4 regions of the Pseudoduganella sp. HUAS MS19 genome follow, and region 2 is predicted to be linked to each of the others. Evidence: predicted binding sites of a transcription regulator. Region 2 holds the regulator's gene; each other region holds the start of a gene.
The links. Region 2 encodes FNR, which switches genes on or off when oxygen is low (the NO sensors DNR and NnrR bind a similar motif). Its sites were predicted from a motif close to TTGATNNNNATCAA; they were not measured.
Positions count from the first base shown of each region.

Region 1 (3,627 bases), 3.1 Mb from region 2:
TGGTGCGCGCCGACGACCGCGTGATCTACCAGGCCCGCACCGGCGAAGAAGCGCTCGCCCTGCTGCTGGAACACGAATTCGCGCTGGCCATCGTGGACGTGCAGATGCCCGGCATGGACGGCTTCGAACTGGCGGAGCTGATGCGCGGCACCGGCAAGACCCGCCACATCCCGATCGTCTTCGTCAGCGCCGCCGGCAAGGAGCTGAACTACGCCTTTAAGGGCTATGAGGCGGGCGCGGTGGATTTCCTCTACAAACCGCTCGATTCGGACGCGGTAAAGAGCAAGGTCAACGTCTTCGTTGACCTGTTCCGCCAGAAGCAGGAAGTGCGGCAGATCGTGGAGCAGCGCGAAGCCACGGTACGCGAGCTGAACGCAGTGCAGCAGGAGCTGGAACGCGCGCTGGAAATGCGCGACCAGTTCATGTCGATGGTGGCGCACGAATTGCGCACGCCGCTCAACACCCTTTACCTGGAAGCGCAGATGCGCAAGCTGCAGCTCGAGCGCGGCAACATGGCCCACTTCGCGCCGGAGCAGCTGGAACGCATGGTGGCGCGCGACATGCGCCAGATCCACGCCATGGTGCGCCTGATCGACGACATGCTCGATGTATCGCGCATCCGCGCCGGCAAGCTCTCGATCCGCCCCGCGCGCGTCGACCTGGAAGCGCTCCTGCAGCGCATCGTCGGCGACCTGTCGCACCACGCCGCCGACATGCGCAGCGAACTGCGCCTGTCGATCTTGCAGCCCGTGGCAGGGTGCTGGGACGAATTCCGCGTGGAGCAGGTGATCGTCAACCTGATCAACAATGCGCTGCGCTATGGCGGCGGCAAGCCGGTCGACGTACGCCTGCACGCCGACAGCCAGAATGCGCGCATCGAAGTGATCGACCAGGGCGTCGGCATTCCCGAAGAAGTGCTGCCGAAGATCTTCGAGCCCTTCGAACGCGGCAAGATGGACAACGTTCCCGCCGGCCTTGGCCTGGGCCTCTACATCTCGCGCCAGCTGGCAGAGGCGCATGGTGGCAGCCTGACTGCCCGCAGCAAGCCCAATGAAGGCGCCACCTTCATCTTCACCTTGCCCCGCGCCGACGAAATGTCCACCTTGGGGTCAGGAACGAATGTGGACATTTGTATCGAAAATGTCCACATCTGTTCCTGACCCCAAGGTGGACATTTTGCCTTTGCCCGCAAGTTGTGCATAAAATGTCCCATGAACCGGGACTTGCTCAGGGAACGCAGGGAATGGCTTCTGCGGCGCAATTGCTCATTGTCGCCCCAGCAGATGGGCATGGCTTATGCCTTGATGTGCCTGCTCTCGTTTGCGGTCGCAACGGGCTTTGTCATGGCCGGCCTGTGGCAGGTGCTGCTGTTCACCGTGCTGGAGATGACGGCCGTGGCCGCCGCCTTCCTCTACTTCGCCCGCCATGCCACGGACTATGAACACATCGTGCTCGCCAACGGCAAGCTGCTGGTGGAGCAGGTCTCCGCCGGCAAAACGAGTGTGACGCAACTCGAACTCTATTTCCTGCGCCTGCAGATGCCATCGCACTACGGCGACCTGATCCACCTTGAGTCGAAAGGCGTGGCCGTCGACATCGGCTACTTCGCCACCGACCCGCACCGCCGCGCGCTGGCGCGGGAGCTGCGCGCGGAAGTGCAGGGCGGCTTGTTCAGCGATTAGAAGCGGTAGCCTACGCCCACGCCCAGCAGCACCGGATCGACCTTCACCTTGCTGACTTTCACGCCGGCAATCATCACGTCGCTGCGGATCTGCACCTTCTTGATGTCCAGGTTGAGCGACCAGTTCTTGTCCAGCTTGTAGTCCACGCCAGCCTGCAGGGCCAGGCCGAAGCTGTCATGCTCCAGGCTGGCAGCGCCGTCCAGGATCTTGTTCTTGGAGAAGGTGGTCCAGTTCACGCCCACGCCCACGTAAGGGCTGAATTGCGCGGATGGGGTGAAGTGGTACTGCGCCAGCAGGGTCGGCGGCAGGTGCTTGAAGGTACCGATCTTCTCGCCGTCCAGGATGACGTCATGCTTTTGCGGATAGGTCAGCACCAGCTCGGCGGCGATGTTGGGGGTGAAGAAATAGGAGATGTCCACCTCTGGAATGGTCTTGTTGCTGACGCCGATGCTGTCGGCGGCGGCCACGCCGGCAATCGGGTCGGACTTGTCCGCGGTGTTGATGTGCACTGCCCGCGCGCGCACCTGCCAGGGCGTTTCCTGTGCCATTGCACCAAGCGCCACGCCACCCAGGATAACTGCCAGAATCGCTTTCTTCATTTCACTACCTCTTTCGTTCGGTCATTGAGATTTACTAAGTGAAAGTCTATTGATGCGACGCAGCAAAATCTTTGACCTAAGTCAAAATTGTCCGAACGAACACGAGATAGCTAAAACGGGAGTAATATTTCGCGAATTCACATCCCACCTAATCCCAGGAGGCAGGAATGAAATTGCACGTCAATGGCCAGGTACGCGAGTTCGAGGCCGAAGAAGATACCCCGCTGCTGTGGGTGATCCGCGAACAGCTGGGACTGACCGGCACCAAGTATGGCTGCGGCGTGGCGCAATGCGGCGCCTGCACCGTGCACATTGACGGCGAACCGACGCGCAGCTGCGTGCGCCCGCTCTCCACCGTGACGGCCGCCCAGAAGATCGTCACCATCGAGGGCTTGAGCCCGGACGGCAAGCACCCCGTGCAAAAAGCCTGGGCCGCGCTGGACGTGCCGCAATGCGGCTTCTGCCAGTCCGGCATGATCATGGCCGCTGCCGCGCTGCTGAAACAGAAGAAGAACCCGACCGACGCCGATATCGACGCCGCCATGACCAATATCTGCCGCTGCGGCACCTATAACCGCGTGCGCAAGGCGATCCACGTGATTGCCAGGGGTGGCGACGTGAAGACCGCAGGCCTGGACATCGTGGAAGGGGGCAATGCATGAGCGCCATCACCCGCCGCAGCTTCATTGGCCGCTCGCTGGGCGCCACCGCAGGCCTGATGTTCGGCTTTCACATCCCGTTCGCGGAGGCGCAGCAGGCCGCTCCTGCAGCCGCAGCAGCCCCGGATGCGCCCGAAATCAACGCCTGGGTCGTCGTCAAGCCGGACGACACGATCGTGGTCCGCATCGCCCGTTCCGAAATGGGCCAGGGCACGCTGACCGGCCTGGCGCAACTGGTGGTGGAAGAACTGGACGGCGACTGGAGCAGGGTTAGCACCGAGTACCCGTCGCCCGGCCGCCAGCTTGCGCGCAACCGCGTGTGGGGCAGCTTCTCCACAGGTGGCAGCCGCGGCGTGCGCGAATCGCACGAATACGTGCGCAAGGGCGGCGCCGCAGCCCGCATGATGCTGGTGCAGGCCGCAGCCGCGCAATGGGGCGTGCCCGCCGCCGAATGCGTGGCCGCCAGGAGCGTGATCACCCATACCCCAAGCGGACGCACACTCACCTACGGCAAGGTCGCCGACGCTGCCGGCAGGCTGCAGGCGCCCGCAGCCGCCGACATCAAGCTGAAAGACCCGAAAGACTGGAAGCTGGCCGGCAAGCGCATGGCGCGCCTGGACACGGTCGACAAGACCACCGGCAAGCAGGTCTATGGCATGGACCTTACGCTGCCCGGCATGCTCAACG
Region 1 is NZ_CM132133.1:74,690-78,316, reverse strand. It holds gene ACWBU6_RS00350 (hybrid sensor histidine kinase/response regulator) at 1-1,160, shown strand, start outside; gene ACWBU6_RS00345 (DUF2244 domain-containing protein) at 1,212-1,682, shown strand; gene ACWBU6_RS00340 (OmpW/AlkL family protein) at 1,679-2,281, opposite strand; gene ACWBU6_RS00335 ((2Fe-2S)-binding protein) at 2,449-2,943, shown strand; gene ACWBU6_RS00330 (molybdopterin cofactor-binding domain-containing protein) at 2,940-3,627, shown strand, end outside.
Region 1: a site for FNR is predicted at 2,353-2,366, ahead of ACWBU6_RS00340 (OmpW/AlkL family protein). Genes of this name have one in related genera too.

Region 2 (3,627 bases):
GATCGCGCAGGAGATCCATGATGAGCTCGGCGGCCTGCTGACCGGCATCAAGGCCTACATCTCGGTCGCCATCGAGCGCGGTGGTGAGCAAGCGGACCCGCTGCTCAAGGATGCGGCCAAGCTGGCGCAGGATGCGATCGAAACCGTGCGCCGCGTGATCACCGACTTGCGGCCTAGCGTCCTGGATCAGTTGGGCATCTGGCCGGCACTCGAATGGTACGCGGAGCAGGTGGCCCAGCGCAGCGGCCTGCAATGCACCTGCAGTATCGCGCCCGAAGCGCAGGCGCTGGAGCTGGATGCCGAGCGCAGCACGATGTTGTTCCGGGTCGCGCAGGAAGCGCTGACCAATGTGGTGCGCCATGCCGAAGCCAGCGAGGCGCGCGTGATCGTGGACACCGACGGCGCGAACGTGGTGCTGCGCGTGGAAGACAACGGCAAGGGCATCGAAAGCGCCGGGCTGTCGGACCGCGAATCCTGGGGCCTGTTCGGCATGCATGAACGAACGCGCCGCTTCGCCGGCGAATTGACTATCAGCGGCAAGGCCGGGCAGGGCACCACCTTGCAGCTGCGCCTGCCTTTGGAGGACAAGAATGGGTGACAAGATCACCGTTTTGCTGGTCGACGACCATGCGATTGCGCGCAACGGCGTGCGCCTGATGCTGGGCACTGCGGCCGACATCAGCGTGGAGGGCGAGGCGGGGACTGCGGTGGAAGCCATGCAACGCGTGGGGGAACGCAGTTTCGACGTGGCGCTGGTCGACATCAAGATGCCGGGCAAGAACGGGCTGGACCTGCTCAAGACCCTGCGCAGCGAATGCCCGCGCATGGCGGTGCTGGTGCTGAGCACCTATTCGGAAGAGATTTATGCGGTGCGGGCGCTGAAATCCGGGGCCTCGGGCTACCTGACCAAGGATGCACCGACTTCGACACTGATCGAGGCGGTGCGCAAGGCCGCCTCGGGCGGCAAGCATGTCAGCCCGGCCTTGCTTGAAAAGTTGGCAACACTGGTTGGTGGCGGCCCCAGCGGCGACCACGAAGAGCTGTCCAACCGCGAGCTGGAAGTATTCAAACTGATCGCCCAGGGCGAGTCGTTGGTGCGGATAGGGGAAAAACTGCACCTCAGTCCTAACACCGTGACAACCTATCGCAGCCGCATCCTCGAGAAGATGGGCATGTCCAGCAATGCCGAGCTGACCCGCTACGCCCTCGAGCATGGCCTGATCTGAATCGCTGTAGGGGAACCACTACAGCAACTACACAGGATGCTTGATACCGGGAAATGATGCCGGGCGCGATACTGCTTCCATCGAAAACAAGGAGCAGCTAAATGAGCCCGGTCATCCCAATCACCCCTGCAAACGCCGCCAAATCCTGCGCACCTGTCGCAGCAAAATGCTCGCTGTGCAGTTTCAACCGCCTTTGCTTGCCTCAGGGCCTGGCCGATGACGATGTGGCCCGCCTTGACCAGATCATCTCGCGCCGCCGCCGCGTGAACCGCGACGAGCCGCTGTACAAGACCGGCGACAGCTTCCACAGCCTGTATGCCGTGCGCTTCGGCCACTTCAAGACCGTGCAGGTAAACCAGCGCGGCGAACAGACGATCGGCGGCTTCCACATGGCCGGCGACCTGCTGGGGATGGAAGCCATCGGCAATGGCCAGCACTCCTGCAATGCCGTGGCACTGGAAGACAGCGAAGTCTGTGAGATCCCTTTCAACCGGCTGCAAGAGCTGGTGATGCAGATCCCCGGCCTGCTGCAGCAGTTCCACCGCACCATGAGCCGCGAGATCCAGCGCGAGCAGTCGGTGATGCTGTTCCTGAGCCATATGCGCGCCGAGCAGCGCCTGGCAATGTTCCTGCTGAACCTGGCCGGCCGCTACGCCCAGCGCGGCTACTCGTCGACCAGCTTCCAGCTGCGCATGTCGCGTGAAGACATCGGCGGCTACCTCGGCCTGACCGTGGAAAGCGTGAGCCGCCAGTTGGCCCGGCTGCGCCAGGACGGCTCGATCGTCCTGCAAAACCGCGACTTGCGCATCACCGACCGCTCCAAACTCGAGGCCATGTCTTCAGGCGGCATGGCGCAGGAGCTCGCGGTGGCTTAAGCCACGCACCGTTTTTCTCACCTGTAGGGGGTGTATGGGGCAGCTCTCGCTGCCCCTTTTTTCTTGTTTATTGCGCGAAGACTTCTTTGGCGGCCAGCAGCCCGTTAAGGGCGGCGGGGAAGCCGGCATAGACTGCCATTTGCATGATGGTCTCCACAATCTCGTCCCGGCTTACGCCGACGTTGAGGGCGGCGTGGATGTGCACTTTGAGCTGAGGTGTGGCGTTGCCCATGGCGGTCAGGGCCGCCACCACGGCGATCTCGCGCGATCTCAGATCCAGGCCGGGGCGCGAATAGATGTCCCCAAAGGGGAATTCGATCAGGTAGCGGGCAAAGTCCGGGGCGATATCTTCCAGGCTCTGCACGACACGCTCGCCGGCCTGGCCGTCGACTTCACGCAGTTTTGCGAGCCCGCGTTCGTAGCGGTTTTCCATGTTCATCAGCGTTTCCTCCATCGGTGGTGGTTGGATTCGACGCCAGGGACTGCTCCAGCGAGCGGTAATACGCGATCTTGGCCTGCAGCGATGCAGCGGATTGCCGCATCGCCTCGATTTCGGCAAGAACGTCCTGCATGTGCTCCTCCAGCAGCCGGCGCCGTGCCGGCACCGTCGAGTCCCCGGCGCCGCGAAGCTTGGCGAACGATTGCATTTTGCCGATTGGCATATGGGTCGTTCGCAAGCGCAGCAGGAATTCGATCCAGGCAAGGTCCGATGCCAGGTAGCGCCGCTGGCCACCCGCCGCCCGATTGACCGGGGCTATCAGCCCGATTCGCTCGTAGTAGCGGAGGGTATGTGCCGTGAGGCCGGTGCGCTTGGATACTTCGTCTATGCTCAGGTGCGATTCCATGGGGGGATCGTAAAAGTTTGAGTGCACTCGAAGTCAAGCACTTTATTACGCCAGCTTCGATGCCGCAACTGCCAGCGCGAGATCCATGGTGTTGATGTGGGCCGCAAGCCAGTCCGGCAAGGTGCGGATGATGCCGCGTGCGGTGGCTTCCTCGTTGTCCTTCAGCAGGCGCAGGACGCGCGCAACCTTCTCGAGCAAGTTGCCGTGGGCGGCGCGGTGTGCCTGGGCGGCGGGATAGGCGATACGCTCCATCAGCCGGTTTTCCTCGCGCAGGTGCTCGAGGATTTCGGCGGCCAGGTCGCGGCAGGCCGTGTCGAAGGCGGGGCGCGGCAGGGCAGCCATCGCCTCCAGCATGTCGAAAACGATGCGGTGCGACTGGTCGAGAACAGGGATGCCGAGCGCGAGGTCGGGGCCGAAGACAATGGAATCCATGCGGTGCTCCAATAGTGTCGAACCGCAATTGTGCCGCCCGGAAACAGGACGGCACATGATCCATGTCAATTTTTACAGGAAGCGGTCCAGGATCTTCTTGCTGTGCTTATCCAGCGCAAACTGGTCGCGGATCAGGAAGTGGATGCCGTGGCTGTCGGACACCAGCAGCGACACGCTGCCGATGCGCCTGATGTCTTCCTCGCCGCGCAGCACGAAGCTGGTTGCGCCGCGGTCGGTGTCGACGGTCCA
Region 2 is NZ_CM132133.1:3,364,602-3,368,228, forward strand. It holds gene ACWBU6_RS15375 (ATP-binding response regulator) at 1-598, shown strand, start outside; gene ACWBU6_RS15380 (response regulator) at 591-1,226, shown strand; gene fnr (fumarate/nitrate reduction transcriptional regulator Fnr) at 1,328-2,101, shown strand; gene ACWBU6_RS15390 (carboxymuconolactone decarboxylase family protein) at 2,169-2,540, opposite strand; gene ACWBU6_RS15395 (MerR family transcriptional regulator) at 2,494-2,946, opposite strand; gene ACWBU6_RS15400 (bacteriohemerythrin) at 2,992-3,378, opposite strand; gene ACWBU6_RS15405 (cyanophycin metabolism-associated DUF1854 family protein) at 3,451-3,627, opposite strand, start outside.

Region 3 (3,627 bases), 1.1 Mb from region 2:
TTCGCTTCGTCGACCAGTTGTTGCGCTTTTGCCGCATTGGCGTGGCGCTCGTCGGCCAAGTGTTTGAAATGGGCGGCGGCCGGGGCGTATGCGGCGGTACAGGCGGCGTCGAATTTTTCCCACAGCGATTTGGGCGCGGCGCCGGAAACGCCGTCCAGCGCCTTCCAGCGTTCGCGCATGCTGCCGACTTTCTTGGCCAGCTCGCTCATGCCGAGGCCCTCGGCCGGCAAACTCTCCACCGCATGCACCAGTTCTTCGCGCGACACATTGCCGCCCCAGCGTGCCCAGTCGCCCAGGCGCTTCAGGTCGGCCCGCGCGTGCGCCAGGCGCTCGGCCTGGGCCGGCGACAGGCGGCCGGTCTTGCTCTCCTTCAGCGTCTTATCATGCTCAGCAGCAATATGCAGCTGGCCTTGCGCGAGCGCGGCCTCCATCGCTTCCACCAGGTCCATGAAGTGGCGGTTGGCTTCCTGCTCGGCAGGCGATGGTTTGTGCTTTTCCTTGGGCGGGCGCGGCGGGCGGACAGCCGCCACGTCATGCCCGTCGGCGCGCGTGACTCCCTCGCCTTGCGCTGGGGGGGGCGCACCGTCCCCTGGTTGCGGCGCAATTTCCCTTGCGCTTGCCCCGGCCGCGGGAACGTCGGCGGCCGGGGGAGCCGGCTGTTGCCAGGCGCGCTCGGCCGCCAGGGCGGCATCAAAATCGTTTAGGAGGTGGCGCGGCAGCGAAGCGCGCTCCGGCGCCGCCATATGCGCCTGGTGCTCGCCGGCCAGGCGTTCCAGTTCGGCAGCGTCGGGATGCTGGCGCAAGGCTGCCAGCGCATCGATCATGGCGCGCTGCAGCGAGACCTGGGCTTCGAGGCGCTCGGCCAGCGCATCGCGCACATGGGTAAATTCAGCCGCTGCGGCAGGCGCGGCATCCACCACCTTCCATTGGCGGTCCAGGTCGGCGACCAGGTTGGGCGTCAGCTTCTCATCAGCCAACAAACGCTGCGCCAAAGCAATGCACGCCTGCGCCTGCTTCTGCTCGGCCTGCACGTGCCGGATCGCATCGAGGCGCCCCTGCACCAGCTTGGCCACGCGCCGGTCCGAGTTGCGCACCGCCTGCTGCACTTTCTCCAGCGCATCCTGGGACACGACATGCTCGGCCGCCGCCAGCCGCACGTCGGCAAATTCACTGTTCAGGATGAGCTCAACCGCAGCAGTCTCGTCGCCCGCAAGGTTGCGGGCCAGCTCGGCTTGTGCCGAGCGGCGTTCCGCGGGAGTGCCGAGCGGCGCCTGCGAGCCGCCCGAACTGGGCTGCCCCGCAACGCTGGCTTGGCTGGCCTGCTGCTTGAAAAGGAACTCAAACATAGTTGTGCTATGAATGGATCAAAACCACCATCATAGCGCAGCACCGCCCCGGCAGGGGCGGCGAATGCAGGCACGGCGCATTCAGGCCGTATCCGCAGCGGCGCGATGGGCCGAACGCGTGCGCCGGTGGTAGCGCAGCTTCGGCACAGGAACCACGGCCTCGTGTTCGTCCCGCAGGGAGGCATGCACCTGCTTCGCTTGCGCCAAGGCTTTCCTGTCTTTGTCGGCGGAGGCCGGCACGCGGCGCGCTTCCACCACTTGAGCGTCGTGGGCCAGGAACTTGTTTGCAATATCGAACCAGGCCTCGCCACCGATGGTGGCGCGGGCGATGGTAAACAGTTCCTTTTCCTCCTTCTCCAGGCGCTGCAGCAGCACCGTGCAGAAAGTTTCGATCGATTCGCAGATTTCCGTCACTTGCTGTTCGCTGCATTCCACTGCCGTATCGAGTTCAGACTGCAGGCGCCGGATCACGGCCAGGGCAGACTGGTTCAATCGGCTCAGTTCGTCCAGCAACTGATTCGCTTGTTCCGTCGCATTTTGCAGCGCGGGAATCAGGTACAGCTCGATCTTGCGCCAATGGCAGGCCTGGTACAGGCGCTCCAGGGTTTCGCAAGCATATTCAAGCTGGGAGAGGGTCAAGCGCTGTTGCCGCAACAGCGTCGATTGCACGTATTTTTGAAACGACAGCAGGCTAAGGCGCACGTTAGCCTGTTCAACGGATAGCGCAACTAATGTGTATGTGGCCGTTAACATTCTTGCTCCCAAATATCGCTACGCGGAAACGGAAGTACAAGTGTAAGTTAGCCCAACAGGTTCGCTTTGACCTACATCAATGTAGCGTCACGCGCCCTCCACAATTTAGGAGGTTTTCACATCCAGCGCAAGGCGAAGATCAACCATACCAGCTTCTCGCGACGCCGTCACTGTTCCGCCAAATCTGCGCATCAGTTGTTGCATTCCGATATTCTCCGACAGGGCTTCGCCTGTGATTTCACGCGTGCCGCGGCTGCGGAAATAGTCAAGCAATTTCTGGAACAGAATATTTCCCAGTCCTTTGCCTTTCAGATCGGAACGCACGATGATGGCGAACTCCGCTTTCTGGTTATCCGGGTCGGCCACTGCCCTGACCACGCCCAGCGTTTCCGGCTGGCCATCCGCACCGCTGCGGGTGGCAATGAAGGCCATGGCGCGATCGTAGTCGATCTGGGTCAGGCGTGCGAGCTGGGTCGGCGGCAATTCCTTCATTGCCGAGAAAAAACGCAGCCGCACGTCGTCGGGATCGAGCCGGCTGAAAAAGCGCACATGGGCTGGCGCATCTTCCGGGCGGATCGGACGCAGCAGCACGGACCCGCCCTGCCACTGGACTTCCTGCTCCAGCTCCTGGGGATAGGGACGGATCGCCATGCTGCTTTCGGCGCGGCGCGGGCCCAGGGCGGCGCGTGCGCCGTGCACTTGCAGCACGCCGCCCACGACTGTGACCGGATCGATTTCCAGTGCGGCAATTTCGCCGATATCGGCCACCAGTTCGGCCACGTGCACCAGCGCGCCACACAGGATTTCGCGCTCGTCGACCAGGGCGCGGCCGACCCCGGTGCGCCTCAGCATGTCGCGCGCCAGCACGGTGTTCAGGGGCGGCAGGCCGACCGCGCGGTCGTCGACCACCCGGCCGGCGCTGCCGCCCAGGCCAACGCTGATGGCCGGCCCGAACACCGGGTCGACGTGCATGGCAATACGCAGCTGCTGCACGTCGCCCCCCGCCGTCGGGCCTGCCAGCGGCAGGCCGTAGGCTGCCAGCACGGCGGACAGCGCGGCGTGCGCCAGTTCGGCCTGGCCGGCGGCTTGCGCCGCCTCCACCACGTTGCGCGCGGCCTGGCGTTCCGGCACCGAATGCGCGGGCACCTGGCCGGGCACCTCGATCAGCAAGGCCTGGTTGCGGGCGTACTGCACCACCTGGCTGTAAGCACGCACGGCTTTTTCCGGCGTGTCGTAGGTGGGCAGGCCCGCATCGGCAAAAATCTGGCGCGCGGCCGCCACCGACGCCCCGCCCAGCCAGCAGGACAGCACGCTGCGGCCGCTTTGGCGCAGCAGCGGCGCCAGCGCCTGGGCCACGCCGGTGCTGGCCGCAGCCGACGATGGCGCGTGCACGACCAGCAGCGCGTCGGCGCCGGGGTCGGCCAGCAAGGCGCTGGCCACGGCGGCATGCCGCTCGGCGCTGGCTTCGCCGCCAATGTCGATCGGGTTGGCCAGCACCAGCCCGGCCGGCAGTTCGCTGCGCAGGCGC
Region 3 is NZ_CM132133.1:4,454,273-4,457,899, forward strand. It holds gene ACWBU6_RS20165 (DUF349 domain-containing protein) at 1-1,346, opposite strand, end outside; gene ACWBU6_RS20170 (hemerythrin domain-containing protein) at 1,428-2,099, opposite strand; gene ACWBU6_RS20175 (bifunctional acetate--CoA ligase family protein/GNAT family N-acetyltransferase) at 2,205-3,627, opposite strand, start outside.
Region 3: a site for FNR is predicted at 2,166-2,179, ahead of ACWBU6_RS20170 (hemerythrin domain-containing protein). Genes of this name have one in related genera too.

Region 4 (3,627 bases), 470 kb from region 2:
CTGGCCGTGGTGAGCGCGGTGCCATTCGGGATCAGCACGCCGGTGCGGTTGGTGTAGGAGGCGCCCCAGTTGGCGCAATGGTTGTCCTGGTTGGTGGTGAAGGCGACGTGGTAGCCGGCTTCCAGCGCCTTCTTGCAGGCGCCTTCGTAGTTGCTGCGGCCGGTTTCGGTCTCGGTGGTGTTGGTGGAGAAGGCCGAAGTGTTCATCACTTCGCACAGCGCCATCGCTTCGTCGCCGTCGGCCGTGTAGCCGAGCGGTACGCCATTGACCAGGAACTGGCCGCTGGAGGAAGGGTGGTTGAACTGGCCCAGCCAGCCGCGCTGGCGCATCAGGGTGTACAGGCCGGCGTAATCGTTCTTGGCGGTCAGCGTATCGGCCAGCAACTGGCCGGAGCCGTTGCTTTCCCAGCCCAGCAGCTCATTCGAATTGAGGATATTCATGTGGCCGCCATTGCTGATCACACCCCATTCCATGCCGTAGATTGCCAGGAAGTCCGGGTTGGCGCTGTTGAAGTTGGCCGCTTCGGTCAGGCCGGACTGGTACAGGGCCTTGGCGGTGGCCGGGCTGGCAGAAGTGTTGGTCGAATCCGAGCCGTCGTACATGTGGTTATGCTCGGAGGCCAGCAGGAAGTCCAGGCCGCGGCCCTTGGCATAGCTGAATGCATCGGCCGGGCCGTGGGCGCCGGACTGCGGGGCCTGCGAACCGCCGCAGCTGCCCAGGGCGCCACCGCCGTCGCTGTGGTTGGTCTGGCTGTGCAGGTTGCCGAAATAGACGGTGTAGGGCAGGGAAGAGGGGGCGGGAGCGGCGGCCATCAGCGATGGCGCGGCGCTCCTGGCTTGCTGCTGCTGGCCGACGGCGATATCCCATTGCTGGTCGTGGATGTCGCCGTCGTGGGCGGCCAGGCGGCGCAGCACTGCGTCGGCGCCGGCGGAGAGGCCGCGTTTTGCATCCTCGGAAATGGCGCGCAGGCGTGCCTTGTAAATGCCGTTCGGCAGGGCGTTGCGGCGGTTGCGGCCGGCCCATTCGACGTTGACGGCGACCGGCTTGTCGTGCAGGCGTTCGACGCCGGTCCAGCGCTCCACCACGCTGCCGTTCGGCGCAACGACTTCCAGCACCCAGCTCACGGACTGGGCGCCATCGGCGTGGGGGTAGCTGAATTCGAGCTTGAAGCTGCGCGCTTCATTGGTCCCGGCGACCGCACGGTAAGGTGCGTGCAGTGTGGCTTCGAACTCGTGGTGGTCGGCGATAGATGCCTGGGCGGTGCCGATGGCAGCCAGTGCTGCGGCCATCGCCAGTTTGCGAAATGCGAAAGTCATGGTTTTCCCCGTGCTGTGATAATGCGCGAGAATATGCGGCAGCACGGGAACGGCGACAAATATGGAAAAGCTTGGCGATTAAGACGCAGACCTTATATACCGGTTTGAATTGTCTCAATTTGAACGGATTGCATGATTTGTCCGGATTTGAAAGAGTTATGTGACGGGGGCGTCATAAATCTCTTGGCAACATGTGGCGTATTTGCCTCAGGTTTACATGGGCCGGAACACAAGGACCGGCACCGGTGTATTGAGCAGCACGCGATGCGTCTCGCTCCCCAGGAGCATGCCTTTCACGCCTTTGTAGCCATGTGTCGCCATGGCGATCATGTCGCAGCCGTAATCGATGGCGGTGGCGACGATGGTTTCGTAGGGCTGGTCGGAGCGGCGCTGCACGACGTCGCAAGGCACGTTGTATTCGCTGGCGACCCTGGCCACTTCATCGAGTACGGCAGCCGAATGCACTTCGCTGTCCTTCAGGTAGACGCCGCGCGTGTCCTCCAGCATGTCCGGGTGATAGGTAAAGATGTGGAACTCGGGCATCACGTGCAGCGCCGTGACCCGCGCCCCCGCTTCCTGCGCAAATTTGATGGCCGAATGCAGGGCCGCACCGGATGCGGGCGAGCCGTCGGTGGGGAAGAGGATGTGCTTGAACATGGCTTGCTCCAGGGGTGGATTGATGCTTCAAGTCTGCGCATCGGCATCCCTTGCAGCCATGACCTGGGTCAAGTTTCGACCAGCCAGTGCTAGAATGTTTGAATGTCAACCTTAATTGAACATGAACACCTCCTGCGCCGGCGCAAGCTGCTGGGCGGAGCACTGGCACTGCCGGCCGTCGGCCTGGGCGGCGCCTTGCTGCCCTCCATGGCGCGGGCGGCGGACCCGTTGGTGGTGGGCGGCCTGCCGGTCACCTGCAACCTGACCTTGCCGATCGCCTGCAGTGCGCGCGGCGGTGCTTTCGAGTTCAGTAAGTACAGCGGCTGGCCGGAGATCAAGGAATCGCTGATGACGGGCCGCATCCAGGCCGCCTACATGCTGGCGCCACTGGTGATGGACCTGGCCGACAAGAAGATCCCGCTGAAGGTGGTTTCGCTTGGCCACCGCTCCGGCGCCGTGATCATGGTGCGCACCGATTCGGCGTACAAGCGTTTTGCCGACCTGCGCGGCAGGCGTATCGCGATCCCAAGCCGTTTTGCTGTGGACTTTCTGTTCCTGCGCAAGATGCTGGCGCGCGAGAACATGTCGCCGAAGGATGTGCAAATCATTGAAATGGCGCCGCCTGACATGCCGGCCGCTTTATATGCCAATGCCGTGGATGCCTATTGCACCGGCGAGCCTTTTGGCGCGGCCGCGCAGAAGGCAGGCTATGCCCGCCCGCTGTCGATGACGCGCGACGAGTGGCGCAATTATATTTGCTGCGTGCTGACGGTGCGCGAAGAGCTGATCAAGTCCGATCGACCGCTGGTGCAAGACCTGGTGAACCATGTGCAGGCAGCCGGCAACTGGCTCGATGCCACGCCTGCCAACCGCGCCAAGGCGGCCAGGATCGCCTCCAGCCGCAAGTTCTTCAACCAGGATCCGAAAGTCATCCAGTTCGTGATGGACAATCCGGCCGACCGCGTGACCTACGGCGACCTGCGCATGATCCGCGCCGAGTTCGATGAGCTGATGAAGCTTTCCATCGAGGCGGGGACCCTCAAGCGCCCGGTGGCCTTCGAAACCTATGTGGACGAGAGCTTCGTCAAGTCCATCAAGCCGGTGAGCATTACCCTATGATCCGTCCAGTTCTGATAGCGCTGTCATTGGCCGTGGCAGGTGTCGCGCACGCGGCCGACAAACTGAAATCCGGCATTTTTGACCCGCCCCGCATGGCCCCCCAGATCGCGCAGAAGGCAGCCGACGGCAAGCAGTTCGTGCTCGACAAGCACCGCGGCAAGGTAGTGGTGCTGGAGTTTGGCTATACGAGTTGCGCCGACGTGTGCCCGGTTTCGCTGGCGCTGCTGAAACAGGCGCGCGATAAGCTGGGGCCATTGGGTGACAGGCTGCAGGTGGTATTTGTCACCGTCGATCCGCAGCGCGATACGGCGCCCAGGCTGAAAGCCTACCTCGAGCAATTCGATCCAGGTTTCATTGGCCTGACGGGCAGCGAGGAGCAGATGGCGGCCATTCGCAAGGCCTACGGCATCTCCGCCACCAAGAAGATGGTCGAGGGCAGCAAAACCGAATACACGATGGGCCATTCGTCCTACCTGTATTTCATCGACCCGCAAGGCAGGCTGCGCGCGCTGATGCCCTTTGGCCGTCCGGCCGA
Region 4 is NZ_CM132133.1:2,898,136-2,901,762, forward strand. It holds gene ACWBU6_RS13240 (CehA/McbA family metallohydrolase) at 1-1,316, opposite strand, end outside; gene ACWBU6_RS13245 (universal stress protein) at 1,530-1,973, opposite strand; gene ACWBU6_RS13250 (ABC transporter substrate-binding protein) at 2,076-3,092, shown strand; gene ACWBU6_RS13255 (SCO family protein) at 3,089-3,627, shown strand, end outside.
Region 4: a site for FNR is predicted at 2,032-2,045, ahead of ACWBU6_RS13245 (universal stress protein). Genes of this name have one in related genera too.